DNA from 2 places in the Lysinibacillus sp. BNK-21 genome. Region 1 is predicted to be linked to the other one. Evidence: predicted binding sites of a transcription regulator. Region 1 holds the regulator's gene; the other holds the start of a gene.
What was found. Region 1 encodes CtsR, which represses protease genes until heat stress. Its sites were predicted from a motif close to ATGGTCAATAAAGGTCAAACA; they were not measured.
Positions count from the first base shown of each region.

Region 1 (8,153 bases):
TGTGTAAGGGTACCTAAAGCTCGATATACGCGATCTTCTAGCGCAAGCTCTGCCTTTTCCATTAATTTACCTCTTGCATGCCGCTCTTTTTGAATAATCTTTTCAGCGACGCTTTGTATATCTGCTAAAATATCTTCCTCTGTCTTCCCAAGTGTAATTTGGTTAGACACTTGATAAACATTCCCTAAATTTTCGCTTCCTTCACCATATATACCTCTTACAGTCATTCCTAAGCGTGTCATGGCATTTATAATTTGATTCATTTGCCCAGTTAATGTAAGAGCGGGTAAATGCATCATGACGGATGCTCGTAGACCCGTACCAATATTCGTTGGACAGCTTGTTAAATAACCAAAAGTATCTCGAAAAGCATACGGTAATACTTTCTCTAGGATACGATCAATCTTATTTGCTTGTTCATAAGCACTTTGAAGTTGAAAACTTGCTGTCATACATTGAATGCGTAAATGATCCTCTTCATTCACCATAATGCTAACGGATTCGTCTTCAGAGAGTAGTATAGAGCCCACTTGCTCTTTTTTAGCCAGTTGCGGGCTAATCAAATGCTTTTCTACAAGAATTTGACGCTGTAAAGGGGTTAAATCCTTTATAGCAAAATAAGCATAATCATTTTGAAGAGTTGGGCTATCGCTGACAGCATGTGTAACGGCCTGTTCCACTTGCAGTGCCTCATTTTCTGAAAACGCTAATGGAAAACGATAGCCATCTAAATTTCGTGCAAGGCGGATCCGTGTACTAATGACGATATCTGAGTAATCATCTTTGATATGCATCCAAGTTGGTGTCGCACGCTCTAAAAATGATTCAATCATCATGTCACATCACCACCTTCAAATTGTAGATGCTTCTCTAGCTCTTTAACTTCATCACGTAGCTTCGCCGCTTCTTCAAACTGTTCTTCATCTACGGCGGATTTCATACGCTTGCGGATATCTTCTATTTGCTTTTTAATAACATACACATTACTGCGAGCACCAGGCATTTTTCCAATGTGTTGTGGACCTGCCTGAATACGATTAAAAAGCTTTGGCAAATGATCTCCAAATGTGTCATAACAGCTTGGGCACCCGAATTTTCCTTCTTTTAAAAATTGCTTATACGAAAATCCACATTGTGGGCATGTTTGCTGTTGTGGTTGTACCTGTTGTTTTTCCCCCACCTTTTGCCATGTAGGAGAGCCAAACCAGTTAGACAATAACTGTTGAATAGATACTGGCTCTTGTTTAAACTCTGCATGAAATGGATGGAATTGTGAGGCGCAGACGTCACAATAATGATGCTCTACTTTTTGCCCACTTTGAACTTGTGTTACTGTAACTGTCGCATTACGTTGTTTACAATGTTCGCATATCATTTCCATCACCTCACTATTTTTGTTGTTCATATTTTATTGTTGTCAGCATTGCTCGCAATATTTTTGATCGAATGACATCTCTTAATGGGAGATGCAAGTCGATCGTGGAGCGATCAATTGCTGCTAACATTAATTTCGCTTCTCGCTTGGAAATTACCTGCTCATCAATGAGTCGATAAACCAAATCTTCTGCCATTGTTTGTGATGCCCCACCTTCAATTTGCCTGAGAACATCGTCGATTAGATCAATCTGTGAATTCGCACGGACACGTAAAATTCGAATGTATCCACCACCACCACGTTTGCTCTCAACAAGGTAACCCCGCTCGGCAGTAAATCTTGTATTAATAACATAATTTATTTGTGATGGTACACATTGAAATTTATCAGCGATTTCACTACGTTTAATTTCAATATGCCCTTCCCCACCTAATTCAAGCACTTGCTTTAAGTAACCCTCTATGATGTCTGATATATTACGCATTTTAGGAACACACCTCGCTTGCTTCACTGACTTTGACTATCTTTGACTTTCTTTGAGTATATTATACAAAACGCTTGAAAAAAATTGCAATGATTTCGCCCATAGAAAAGTGGAAAGTCTAGAAAAAGGCTTTTTAAGAGCCGAAAAGAGCCCTTTTTCGATTATTTGTTTACGGTTTAATAATTTCCTTATACACCTAATGTACCCTTATTCGTCATAGAAAAAACGCAAGCATATGCAACTAGCATATACTTGCGTCTATGAAAATTATACCCAGCGACCAACAATTGGATAACGCCAAGGTTCATCAGACAATGCTTTTACGATACCGATGATCGGTACCACAAATACCATAATGCCGAAAATGATTAAAAATGGTAAGCCAATAAGGACAAAGCTTAAACCAACAGAGATAGCAATTAAAACACCCATGACAATTTGGAATAGCAGTGCTTGAATAGAAATTGCCTTTACTTCCTCATCCGAACTAATTAAAAAGAAAATAATGGGCACTAACCATGGCGCAAAAAATGCACTTGCGTGTATGATTACTTTAGACCATTTAGTCTCCATATATATCAACCCTTTCTTTGAACTTTATTCTATGTTTTATGTACTACTATTTACGGAACTATACCCGCAATAGTTTCACATTAAGAAAGATTTTTTAAAATTTTTTTGAAAGGCTGTGAGGAGCGTTGGAATTTAACAACACATTAGCAAATGAATATGAAAAGGGTATTCGCCGTACATTGCCTAGTTATGATGCCATGCTACGTTTAATACAAACTTTTTATCATTCTAGGCTATCAGAAAATGCTAACATGCTAGTCGTGGGAGCAGGAAGTGGCAATGAAATTATACAGCTTGCAGAAGGAAGACCTCACTGGTCATTCACTGGCATTGATCCATCAGAATCCATGCTTACTATAGCTAAAGAGCGTTTACTCACTCTTCCTAATGATATGTCATTCCATCAGGCTACAATACTTGATGCTTCGCTGCCCTCTACTCAGTATGATGCGGCAAGTTGTGTTCTCGTCTTGCATTTTATTCATGATTATAAAGAAAAGCTCGAAACAATAACAGAAATAGCAAGACATTTGAAACCTGGAGCACCATTTGTCCTTGTTTCAAAATATGGTCAGCTAGGCTCTTTAGAAACAGAACTACAATTTGATTTATGGCGTTCTTATTGGCTACAGCATACTAGACTTTCTTTATCCGATGTAGCAGAGATGGAAAAATCCATTCGTTCCCTTTCTTTTATGAGTGAAGAAGAAATTTTAATACTTTTACAAAGTGCGGGTTTTACTAAACCTTCTAGATTTTTTGCCACTACTTTGTTCGGTGGTTGGGTATGCTTTAAAGAGGAGCGCTAACTATTTTGTAGTAAATAATTTGAGGTGAAAACCGTGATAAGCACCATTGGCATTACAAAGCAACAACAATTGTTAAAGGATTTTCCATTAGAAGAGATACATCAGCAAGAATTTGAATGGTATTGGGTTGATTTTAATTGTCCTACAGCCGAGGAGGAATCATTGTTGGATACATTTTTCCACTTTCACCCTCTCGCTATTGAAGATTGCTTAATGAGGTTGCAGCGTCCTAAGCTCGATTTTTATGATGATTTTCATTTCTTTGTCATTCATCGGGTAAACGAAGAGACGTTAGCTGCGGAGGAGGTTAATATTTTTGCCTCCAATAAATTCATCATAACCTTCCATAAAAATTCTGTCCCTGAGATAGAGAAGGTGCAAAAGATGCTGGAAAACCAACCGAAGAATTGGGAGCGAGGTACTGTATACCTAACGTATCAAACTATCGATAAAATTGTTGACAGTTATTTTCCACTCGTTTATAAAATTGAAGATCATCTAAATGCTTTAGAAGGTGAACTTACATACCAAAGTAATGTAAATGCCATGAAAATTGTCTTCGAGTTCCGTAGTGACTTGCTTGACTTAAGACGTACTATTTTACCAATGCGTGATCTCTTATATCGCATTCTCAATTCTTACCGTTTCTCACTAAAAAAATCGGAGAGAGCTTATTTTGGAGATATCTACGACCATCTACTTAAGCTAACAGAGATGGTTGAATCTAATCGAGAGCTTACAGCAGACATGCGGGATAGTTATATGGCTATGAGTTCTAGCAGAATGAATGGCATTATGATGACTTTAACAATTGTATCAACTATCTTTATACCACTTACCTTCATTGCTGGTGTGTATGGGATGAATTTCGATAACATGCCTGAGCTACATGGGCAATACAGCTATTTTATTGTACTTGGGATTATGATAATTATCGTTATCTTTATGTTGGCTGTCTTTAAACATAAAGGCTGGTTTAAACTGTTTAAACCATAAAAAGACTGCTCGTTTTAATGAAAACGAGCAGTTTTTTTAATCTATTAATACGGTCCTCTGTCATCAATCTTATTATCACCCTGCTGTGGAAATAAAAAGTAGGCTAATACCCCTGATCCCAAAGCTGCACATATGGTAATTAATAATTGCTCAATATCTGGTACCTCAGCATGATAGTTTCGTAGCATATAAACAGAACCAATGGCAACAATCACCATGACAGGAATAACAAATTTAAAACGTTTTTTCTCCATACCACCCCTCCTTCCATTTTTTATTTTCGTACGATTTTTAGATTGCTAAACAGTTCGTATTTTACAGGTTTCCTATTTTAAATTCAAATTTACATCGCTTCACCATTTGGACTAACAATAAAGTAAAAAAATAAAGAAATATCCAATTTTTTAACCAAATATTCAGCAAATAATAGTAAAATAGATTTAATCCCATTTATTTATTAAATATACAAACCTAACAAATTTCAAAAGTGCTTATTTACTTACAATTTATTATGGATATTAAGAATGGAGCAAATAATAATGAGTTGGTTTTCAAAAAATAGTAGTTCTAGCTACGCAATTACATTAACACCTGAAAATTTTAAGAGCGGTGTACAGTTAGATGTATTGAACCACCCCAATCTTCAAAAACAATTACAACTTTTAAATTTAACACTTGAGGATTTAGCTATCATTAAGCAGCTACAGCCTTTAGCTAAAGACTTAATTCCTGAAATGGTGGAGAAATTTTATGCAGCCATTAGTTTGAGCCAAGATTTACTTGATATTATTAATAGAACATCACATATTGATCGTTTGAAAATCACGTTACATAAACATTTAAGTGACATTTTTGAAAGTCATATTAATGATGCCTACATTGCTGAGCGAAAAGCCATTGCTGAGGCTCACGTTCGAATTGGCTTGCAGTCAAAGTGGTATATTGCCTCATTCCAGTCACTCACTACTACTTTTGCAAACTTTGTGAACGAGGTGGATATTTCTAAAACAGATGCTATTCGTGCTATAAACGCTTTTTGTAAAATCATTAATTTTGAGCAACAACTCGTGATTGAGGCATATGAAAAAGAGGAAGAACGTATTCGCTCAGCAGCAGATGCAACAAAAAATTCCCTTGTAACGACGATCCAAAGTACTGCAGAAGAGCTTAATGCCATTAGTGAAGAAACAGCCGCATCATTATTAGTGATTTCCTCACAAACAGATGATATTGCTGTAGCAACCAAGCAAGGATTGAACTTCGTAGCAGATACACAAGAAAAATCAAGACGAGGCCAACAGCAATTGAAAGAACAAAATGATTTAATCCAAGTTATTTTGCAAAGTGTCAATGGTCTTGAGGTAACGATGAACCAACTACGTACCTCTTCTCAAAAAATTTCTGAAATCGTTGGGCTAGTTACAGGCATTGCTGATCAAACCAATTTATTAGCATTAAATGCTTCTATTGAGGCTGCACGAGCTGGAGAACATGGGAAAGGTTTTGCAGTAGTGGCTGAGGAAGTTCGTAAACTTGCGGAGGAAACAAAAAATGCCGTCCAAAATGTTTCTCACCTTATTAAGGAAACAGAAAGTAATATTACGACTATGGCTAATTCAGTTACTAATGTTGATCAAAAAATTCAACATAGTGTCAATACACAAGAAAGTTTATCCAAGTCATTTAATGATATTGCTGATGCAGTTTCTGGCATTCAGCAGCAATACGTAAATACATCGAGAGATATTTCAGCTATATCTAATTTAATCACTGAATTATCGCAAGGTGCTACACTAGTCTCTTCTTCTTCCGACTCGCTCATTAATGTTGTCAATGAACTAAATATGTAAAATAAAAAAGGGAACTCATTTGGAGTTCCCTTTTTCCTTAATGCGGCAATGCACGTTTTTGTTTACGGTGCTCTCGTCTTGCTGGCCCAGTTTCAAATAAACGCTTCTCTTCATCTGTTTCAGGATAGATTGAGGGAACTGGTACGGGTTTCCCTTCCTCATTTACTGCAACCATCGTGACAAATGATTCTGTCGTTAATTTTTCCTCGCCAGTCTCAATATTGCGAGAAACAACGCGAACATAAACCTCCATTGAAGAACGTCCTGTAGACGAAACAATACTCTCGATTTCAAGAATATCTCCTACATGTGCAGCGGATAAAAAATCAACCGAGTCAATAGAAGCTGTCACTACAAGGCCTTTCGCATGTTTCATTGCTGTAATAGCAGCAATTTCATCAATATAAGCTAACACTCTTCCACCGAAAATAGAATTGTGATTATTTGTGTCTGGGGGTAATACGAGACGCGATTGAACCGTACGTGATTGGCTCATGGGTACAGCGTTGTTTGGCATAATTCTTGCAACTTCCCTTCTCATGTTGTTCTTTCGTCATCGTATCGCAGAAAAAGAGCTGATGCAAATTTAGAACGATTTTTTCATCGAAATAAATTTCATATCAGTCATTTCTTCTATAGCCCACTTAATTCCTTCACGTCCATAACCACTCATCTTTACTCCACCATATGGCATGTTATCTACTCGGAATGTCGGAATATCATTAATAATGACAGCACCAGCCTGTAATTCATCTGCTGCATATAAAGCATCTGACAATATATTCGTGTAAATACCTGCATTTAGGCCAAGGTCCGACTCATTTACAAGTCGAATTGCGTCGTCTAATGTTTCATATGAAACAATTGAGACGATTGGTGCGAATGTTTCCTGACAAACAATTTTCATATCAGCTGACACATTCTTCATAACTGTTGGCGTTAAAGTACGTTCAGTAAATACGCCTCCAGTTGCAATCATAGCCCCCTGTTCTTGTGCCTCCTCAATCCATTCCCTAATACGTTCCACTTCATTTGGATTTATCATGGCACTAACATCTGTTGTCTTCTCTAATGGATCTCCTACTATAAGCTTTTCTGTTTCTGCAACAAATGCTTTAGTAAATTCATCAATAATGGAGGAATGCACATATATACGTTGTAACGAAATGCATACTTGTCCAGCAAAGTTAAAAGCCCCGCTTACACAACGACTGATAATTTTATTTATTGGCGTAGATGGTTCGACAATTACTGCAGCATTAGAACCCAGCTCTAAAGTTACTTTACGTAAGCCTACTTTTTCTTTAATCTTCAAACCAACCTTACCACTACCAGTAAAGGTTACTTTTTTGACATATGGATGTGTGACAAGCGTATCACTAAGCTCACCCCCACTTCCTGTCACAATTTGTAATGCCCCATCGGGTAATCCTGCATCTCGGAAAATTTCTGCCATAACGATAGCACTTAGTGGCGTTTGTGTTGCTGGCTTTAATACAACTGTATTGCCCACTGCAAACGCTGGGCCTAACTTGTGTGCCACTAAATTGAACGGAAAATTAAATGGCGTAATGGCTGATATTACACCTAAAGGTTCTCTTTTTGTCCAGCCAATTCGATCTCCTGCTCCAGGGGCTGCATCCATTGGAACAGTCTCACCTTTTGCCTGTTTAGCTCCTTCAGCTGCAAATTGATAGGTTGCGATTGTACGGTCAATTTCAGCTAAACCTGCAACAATAGGTTTTCCAGCCTCTAAGGCTAAAATCTCTGCAAGTTCTTCTTTTCTTTGTCGCATTATATCAACAACTTTATATAATATTTCGGCACGTTCGTAGGCTGTTGTCTTTTTAAACGATTGGAATGCCTGCTGCGCACCTTCGATAGCTTTTTCTACATCTTGAATAGATGCTTTAGCTACATGAGCAATAACCTCACCGCTATATGGAGAAGCTAGCTCATAGCTTTCCTCTGCATCATGCCACTGACCATTAATCCAAAGTTTTGTATCCTTCATCCTTCAAATGCACCTCCAAATAATCATGTTCTTCTTTATTCTATCACGAAGA
Region 1 covers NZ_JBLQTS010000001.1:4,673,022-4,681,174, reverse strand. Annotated here, with positions in the region: gene ACMGGO_RS23405 (protein arginine kinase) at 1-836, opposite strand, end outside; gene ACMGGO_RS23400 (UvrB/UvrC motif-containing protein) at 833-1,375, opposite strand; gene ACMGGO_RS23395 (CtsR family transcriptional regulator) at 1,389-1,859, opposite strand; gene ACMGGO_RS23390 (DUF4870 domain-containing protein) at 2,127-2,432, opposite strand; gene ACMGGO_RS23385 (class I SAM-dependent methyltransferase) at 2,558-3,241, shown strand; gene corA (magnesium/cobalt transporter CorA) at 3,275-4,237, shown strand; gene ACMGGO_RS23375 (hypothetical protein) at 4,282-4,491, opposite strand; partial or broken gene ACMGGO_RS23370 (protoglobin domain-containing protein) at 4,762-5,322, shown strand; gene ACMGGO_RS23365 (methyl-accepting chemotaxis protein) at 5,305-6,087, shown strand; gene ACMGGO_RS23360 (acyl-CoA thioesterase) at 6,125-6,604, opposite strand; gene ACMGGO_RS23355 (aldehyde dehydrogenase family protein) at 6,674-8,101, opposite strand; gene ACMGGO_RS23350 (DUF4003 domain-containing protein) at 8,145-8,153, opposite strand, start outside.

Region 2 (8,153 bases), 920 kb from region 1:
TTTATGAGTGCAAAAGAACATAACTTACACTATGCATACCAATTGGTGCATAAAGGGGTGCGTGTCCTATTGCCAGATGCAAAATTTCATGGTGAGCGTAGCGAAGGCCTAACAGAAATGCAAATGAATTTAAATTTTTGGGACATTGTTTTAAATTCTATTCATGAAGTTCAACAATTATATGATGAATTAAAGAATAAAAATTTATTAGCTAGTCATAAAATTGGCATAGGAGGCACTTCAATGGGTGGCATCGTGACATCAGGCTGTCTGAAACTTTATGATTGGATACAAACAGCTGCAATATGCATGGGTGCACCTGGTTTTATAAAATTGGGTGAATACCAATTGCAACAATTTGCTAAAAGCGGAGTTAACTGGCCGATGTCAGAGGAAGACGTAGAAAAAATTAATGAAGCCCTTGCTAAATATGATGTCAGTTTAACACCAGAAAAATTCGCGGGTCGCCCTGTATTCTTTTGGCATGGAGAATTAGATAAAACAGTTCCTTTTCACGAAACGTATAAATTTTATGAAACATTACGGGAATACTATGAAGCAAACCCTGAATATTTAAAGTTCATGGTTAACAAAAGGGCTGGACATGCTGTACCACGTGACGGTATGCTAGCAGCTACAGCATGGCTTGCACAGCATTTGGCATAACAGGGTGCATCTGCTATGATAAGGTTAACACTATGATGGAAGGAGAAATACGAATGGATCAGGATATGAAAGATAGCATGTTAGGTGCTTTAGAAAACGTAATTGATCCTGAGCTTGGCATTGATATTGTCAACTTAGGTTTAGTATATGATGTGGAATTAGATGATGAAGGTGTTGCAACTGTTACGATGACACTAACATCTATGGGCTGTCCACTTGGTCCAGTCATTGTGGATCAAGTGAATACGGCGTTAGGTGAACTTCCAGAAGTGAAAAGTACAAATGTTAATATTGTATGGAATCCGCCTTGGTCGAAAGATAAAATGTCACGCTATGCCAAAATGGCATTGGGCGTACGTTAAAATGGCTTATTTAAAACCCTGCTTATTTTTCAATAAGCAGGGTTTTTGCTTGTAACGAAACTAATCGATACGGCATATTTGTAATGGACAATTTTCACAGGCAATTTCATTTTTTAAAAATTGTAAATCATGAATGGTAATAAATCCTTTATCAAAAGTGATAATCTCATGTTTTTTTAAATCATTCAGCATACGATTAATCATTTCCCGACTTGTCGCACACAGATTTGCAATTTCTGTATTTGTTAGCTGAAAATCAATAAAAATCGAGTCATTTTCTACAGGTTTACCATACGTATTGGACAGCCGAATGAGCGTTGAAAATAGAGCACCTTTTTTACCGTTTAACACTAAATCGCGCAAACGACTCTGATGCTTTAAGTTTTCTGTTTGTAGCCACTTCATGTATTCCACCATAACTGTCGGCTGCTCTTCTAGTAAATGCTCCAAAGATTTACGACTCAAAACATACAACGTAGAGGGTTCTAAAACTTTGGCAGTCATTGAATTATAGACGAGATTACAAAATAACGAACCTTCTCCTATTATGCTGTCAGGGCCACAAATACGAATGGTTAATTCCTTACCCGTCTCGGATTCTTGGCTAATCGAAATAACACCTGATTGGATGTAATAAATTTCTTTTGCCCGTTCACCCTCTAGAAAAATTTTATTTCCTTTATTCACTTTGATAAAAACACCGTGGTTTTGAAAAAGTTCTTTAATTTTTTCAAACATATTATCCATTAAAACCATATCTCCAACACATCGCTTTCTTTTTGTAATAAATGGCGATTATTACAAAAGGATAGTGGATTTCGATACTAAAACATAGAAACATACCATTATTATAACGTAAACTTCCATAATAAGTGAAAAAATTTTAGGACGATTTCTTTGCTAAGCATTGTCGAGTGATGTAAAATAAAGTTAGTCAAAAAAGGTCAAACTTTTTTAATGAATAAGAATGGGTATATAAATAATGAGAAATATGAAAAAAAGGAGTGCTAGCTATGCAATTTCAACAAACAGACAATAAAAAACCATTAGAACAATTTGGGCGCAATTTAATTGAAGAAGTAAAAAACGGCAAGATGGATCCTGTTATCGGGCGTGATGAAGAAATTCGAAATGTAATTCGTATTCTAACACGTAAAACGAAAAATAATCCTGTATTAATCGGTGAACCAGGAGTTGGTAAAACGGCAATTGTGGAAGGTTTAGCACAGCGTATTGTTAAAGGTGATGTACCAGAAGGCTTGAAAGAATGTGTATTATATGAATTAGATATGAGTGCGTTAATCGCTGGTGCAAGTTATCGTGGACAATTTGAAGAACGCTTAAAAGGTGTGCTAAAAGAAGTAAAAGAATCAGAAGGACAAATCATTCTATTTATTGATGAAATTCATACGATCGTAGGTGCAGGAAAAACAGATGGCGCTATGGATGCAGGAAATATGCTAAAACCTATGCTAGCACGTGGTGAATTACACTGTATTGGTGCTACTACCTTAGACGAATATCGTATGTACATTGAAAAGGATCCTGCCTTAGAACGTCGATTCCAGCAAGTACTAGTACGTGAGCCATCTATAGAGGATACGGTATCCATTTTACGTGGTTTAAAGGAACGCTTTGAATTACATCACGCAGTACGTATTCATGACAGAGCAATTGTTGCGGCAGCAGAACTATCCAATCGCTATATTACAGAACGATTTTTACCTGATAAGGCCATTGATTTAATTGATGAGGCTTGTGCAATGATTCGTACAGAAATTGATTCAATGCCACAGGAATTAGACGCAGTCACACGTCGTATTATGCAGCTTGAAATTGAGGAACAGGCATTGCGTAAGGAAAAGGACGAGGCAAGTAAAAAACGTCTGGAGCAATTACGCGAAGAATTAACTAAGTTAAAAGAATCATCTAAGGGCATGCGACAACAATGGGAAGCAGAAAAAGAAAAACTACACGATATTCAGAAAAAACGTGAAACATTGGATAAATATCGTCGTGATCTAGATGAGGCAGAAAGTAAATATGATCTAAATAAAGCTGCTGAATTACGTCATGGTAAAATTCCAACACTTGAAAAAGACATTCAGGTACTTGAAAAGGAATTAGAGAACGGTGCAGAATCTCGTATTTTACGTGAAGAGGTAACAGCAGATGAAATCGCTGCAATTGTTTCACGTTGGACAGGAATCCCTGTAACAAAATTAGTAGAGGGTGAGCGTGAAAAACTATTACGTTTAAAGGATACATTACATGAACGTGTGGTTGGACAAGATACAGCAGTTCAATTAGTGACAGAAGCGGTATGGCGTGCACGTGCAGGTATCAAAGATCCACACCGACCTATTGGTAGCTTTTTATTTTTAGGTCCAACTGGTGTAGGTAAAACAGAACTTACCAAGGCACTTGCTGCACAGTTATTTGATTCAGAAGATCACTTTATTCGGATTGATATGAGTGAATACATGGAGAAACATAGTGTGTCTCGACTTGTTGGGGCTCCTCCAGGCTATGTGGGCTATGAGGAAGGTGGACAACTAACGGAAGCAGTTCGCCGAAATCCTTATTCTGTGGTGCTACTAGACGAGATTGAAAAAGCTCATCCTGATGTGGCGAACATTTTATTGCAAATTTTAGATGATGGGCGCATTACAGATAGTCAGGGACGAATGGTGAATTTTACAAATACAGTAGTCATTTTAACTTCGAATATCGGATCAAGTTATTTAATGGAGGCAAAGGAAAATGATGCGGCTGTGGAGGACTTAGTCATGTCAGCCCTACGACAACATTTTAAACCTGAGCTATTAAACAGAATGGATGATATCATCTTCTTCCATGCATTATCTACTAAACATTTTACTGCGATTGCCTGGAAGTATGTGGAGCAATTGATTAAACGTGTCGCAGAGCAAGAAATTACTTTATCTGTCGAGCAAGAAGTCATTGATTGGGTAGTAGAGCAAGGTGCAGATGCCCAATTTGGAGCAAGACCACTAAAACGCTTTGTACAGCGACATATCGAAACAGCCGTTGCTAAAGAACTATTACGCGGAGAAGTTTTACCAGGGGAGACGTTGCATGTGAAAATGCATGAGGGTCAATGTGTTGTGGAAAAATAACAGAAAAAACCTGTTCGGCATGAAGCTGAACAGGTTTTTTCTAGCTGAATTAATGATGGTCTGCAGCTTCTGGTGTAGGGTCGTTTGGAATGATTGCTCCAATAATAAAGATAAGGATGGAGAATACAACAGAAACGATTGCCCCAGTTTTGAAATCAAATGGTACACCAAGTACAGAGCTGACTACGTAGTTTAACATAGAAACTAGTAGGAATGACCATATGAACGTTACGATATATTGCATTAATTTCACCTCAACCGAACTTTTTTCATCATAAGGTTTTACTCATATTCATTATCATATCATAACATAAATCAAAAAAAAATGAACCATTTATGTGAAACATGGCGATTTTGTCACAACAAATATGAGATTTAGTATTTTATGTTTAGTAATGTAAAGTATTTAGGAACAGCTCTGAAATAGGGGAATGCGCTCCTAAGCGGGTGAAAAGTGATCCAAAAGGGAAGAACACCGCTCATACATGATGCAAGGTGCTTTGAAAAATAATGAACAAGCTCAACAAAGTACGATAGATAAAGCTCTAAACAGAATAACCTCATTCCATAAAATTCTTCACTTCTATATTCAAAGAACACTACCCTCAGCCGCATAAATTTTAAATCATATTGCGTCATTCCTTTTATATGCGTTATAATTATGACCAGTTACTAATAATTGATAGTAAGAAAGCTGAGGGGTTGCTATATGAACGCTGGTATTATAGGAATAGGCAAATATGTTCCTGAGAAGGTCGTTACAAATTTTGATTTGGAAAAAATCATGGATACTTCTGATGAATGGATTCGTACTCGAACAGGCATTGAAGAACGTCATTTTGCGGCAGATGATCAGGAAACTTCAGATTTGGCAGTAGCTGCTGCAAAAGAAGCTATTGCAAATGCGGGTATTACGCCTGAGGAAATTGGTTTAATTCTTGTAGCAACTGTCACACAGGATCAAACTTTTCCAAGTGTAGCTTGTATGATTCAGGAACAAATCGGAGCAGTAAATGCTGCAGCAATGGATCAAGCAGCAGCATGTGCAGGATTTATATATAGTTTAGTGACAGCAAAGCACTTTGTTGAGGCAAATGCTTATAAATATGTCTTAGTAGTAGGTGTTGAAAAGCTGTCTAAAGTCGTTGATTGGGAAGATCGCAATACAGCTGTATTATTTGGCGATGGTGCCAGTGCAGCTATCATTGGGCAAGTCTCTGAAGGTAGAGGTATTCTATCCTTTGAACTTGGTGCAGATGGTACAGGCGGAAAGAATCTTTATTTAACGAAGCAAGATACAATTGCGATGAATGGTCGTGAAGTGTTTAAATTTGCTGTTCGACAAATGGGTGAATCGGCTGTTAATGTATTAGAGAAAGCGGGATTAACAAAAGAAGACGTTGATTTCCTAGTGCCACATCAGGCAAATATACGTATTATGGAATCTGCACGTGAGCGTTTAGAGCTACCACCAGAAAAAATGTCAAAAACGATTCATAAATACGGAAATACTTCAGCAGCATCTATTGGTATTTCCTTGGTAGATGAGCTCGAAGCAGGTAAGATTAAAGAGGATGATTTATTAGTCCTTGTAGGTTTTGGTGGCGGCTTAACATGGGGTGCCGTAGCCATGAGATGGGGAAAATAAGTAGGAAAAATGCTTGAGGGGAGTAAGACAATGAGTAAAAGACGAGTAGTAATTACAGGAATTGGCGCAGTTACACCACTAGGAAATAGCATCGAAGAAACATGGGCAAACATTAAAGCTGGTAAATCTGGCATTGGTGAGCTGACACGTTTAAATAAAGATCTTTTTGCCGCAAAAATCGCCGCAGAAGTAAAGGACTTTGATATTGAAAAATACATTGATCGTAAAGAAGCACGTAAAATGGATCGCTTCACACAATACGCATTAGCGGCTTCTATTATGGCAATGGAAGATGCACAGCTAACAATTGATGAAGAGCTAGCTCCACGAGCAGGTGTATGGATTGGTTCTGGTATCGGTGGGATGGAAACATATGAACAACAATTTTTAACATTCCAAGAGCGTGGCGCAAGACGTGTTAGTCCTTTCTTTATCCCAATGATGATTCCTGATATGGCATCGGGCCAAGTCTCTATTCACTTTGGTGCAAAGGGGATAAATTCTTGTTCTGTAACGGCATGTGCTTCAGGCACAAACTCTATTGGTGATGCCTTTAAAGTAATTGAGCGTGGAGATGCTGATGTTATGATTTCTGGTGGTGCTGAATCACCAATCGTAACAATGGCGGTTGCAGGTTTTTGTGCCAATACAGCACTATCATTAAATCAAGATCCACAAGCTGCATGTCGCCCATTCGATAAAAACCGAGATGGCTTTATTATCGGAGAAGGAGCGGGTATTGTCATTTTAGAAGAATATGAACATGCAAAAGCTCGTGGTGCCAAAATCTATGCTGAAGTTTTAGGTTATGGTGCAACTGGGGATGCGCATCACATTACGGCTCCAGCTCCAGAGGGTGAAGGTGCAGCACGTGCGATGACGCAAGCATTAACAGATGGTGGCGTAGAGCCATCACAAGTTGATTATATTAATGCCCATGGTACAAGTACGCCATATAACGATTTATTCGAAACACAAGCTGTGAAAACTGCTTTTGGTGATCATGCGTATAACCTTGCAATGAGCTCAACAAAATCTATGACGGGTCACTTATTAGGAGCAGCAGGTGGTGTGGAAGCTATTTTCACAGCATTAGCTCTTAAAGAGGGGATTTTACCACCTACAATCAATTTAAAAGATCCTGATCCTGAATGTGATTTAGATTATGTTCCAAACGAAGCAAGAGAAGCAAATATTCAATATGCAATGAGTAATTCTCTTGGTTTTGGTGGTCATAATGCAAGTCTCCTATTCAAAAAATATGAAGCATAATAGATAAACATAAAAAAACGTCAGCCAAATTTAAATGGCTGACGTCTTTTTTTATAGTTTTGTGAATAAATGATAAGTAAGAAGAAATAGAAAGGATGCCCTTACTATGTTTCGTCTCTTTTTATTTTTAGTAAGTTATGGCTTAATGATCCTCTCTGTAGGGAATCTCATATTGTATTTAAATTACCGCACACTAGGTTATTCATGGAAGGTTGTTTTCAAATTTATTTTTCAAACAACAGAATTTTATATGGCGGTAGGAGCCTGTATCATCATCTGCGCAGTTGTGCTTGATTTGGGCTTTGATCGATCCTCAGACAAGCCGTAAGTTTAGCGACGTGCGCGACCAAGACCCATAGCATCTTCCATACGTTTTAATGTAGCACTAGCAATCGCATTCGCCTTTTCAGCACCTTCATCTAGAATGACATCTAATTCTGATGATTCTACTAGATGATAGAATTTCTCTTGAATAGGTGTTAGGTGTTCAATTACTGCTGTTGCTACACCCTGCTTGAATCCACCATAACCAATTCCCTCATATTTTTTGACTAAATCTTTAACGGCTACCCCTGAAATAGCTGATTCGATTGTCAATAAATTTGAAACACCTGGTTTATTTTCCACATCAAATGCAACGATGCCGTCAGAGTCAGTTACAGCTGATTTAATTTTTTTCTCAATGTCTTTCGCAGTATCTAATAAGCGAATTGTCGCTTTCGTATTTGGATCTGATTTACTCATTTTCTTTGTTGGCTCTTGTAAGGATTTAATGCGTGCGCCAGCTTTAGGTAATTGAATTTCAGGAATTGTTAAAACATCGCCAAAGCGTTTGTTAAAGCGTTCTGCAAGGTCACGAGTTAGCTCAATATGCTGCTTCTGATCATCGCCGACAGGGACAATATTTGTGTTATAAAGTAGAATGTCTGCAGCCATTAGCGGTGGATATGTTAAAAGAGCAGCAGATACGCTTTCCTTACCATGTGATTTATCTTTGAATTGTGTCATACGTTCTAGCTCACCGATAGACGCAACACATTGTAACATCCATCCTGCCTGAGCATG
Region 2 covers NZ_JBLQTS010000001.1:3,749,239-3,757,391, reverse strand. Annotated here, with positions in the region: gene ACMGGO_RS19105 (prolyl oligopeptidase family serine peptidase) at 1-666, shown strand, start outside; gene ACMGGO_RS19100 (metal-sulfur cluster assembly factor) at 720-1,028, shown strand; gene ACMGGO_RS19095 (Crp/Fnr family transcriptional regulator) at 1,089-1,775, opposite strand; gene ACMGGO_RS19090 (ATP-dependent Clp protease ATP-binding subunit) at 2,042-4,168, shown strand; gene ACMGGO_RS19085 (YjzD family protein) at 4,218-4,412, opposite strand; gene ACMGGO_RS19080 (beta-ketoacyl-ACP synthase III) at 4,878-5,816, shown strand; gene fabF (beta-ketoacyl-ACP synthase II) at 5,847-7,088, shown strand; gene ACMGGO_RS19070 (hypothetical protein) at 7,195-7,416, shown strand; gene trpS (tryptophan--tRNA ligase) at 7,419-8,153, opposite strand, start outside.
Region 2: the regulator CtsR is predicted to act here: its motif matches at 1,959-1,979, upstream of ACMGGO_RS19090 (ATP-dependent Clp protease ATP-binding subunit).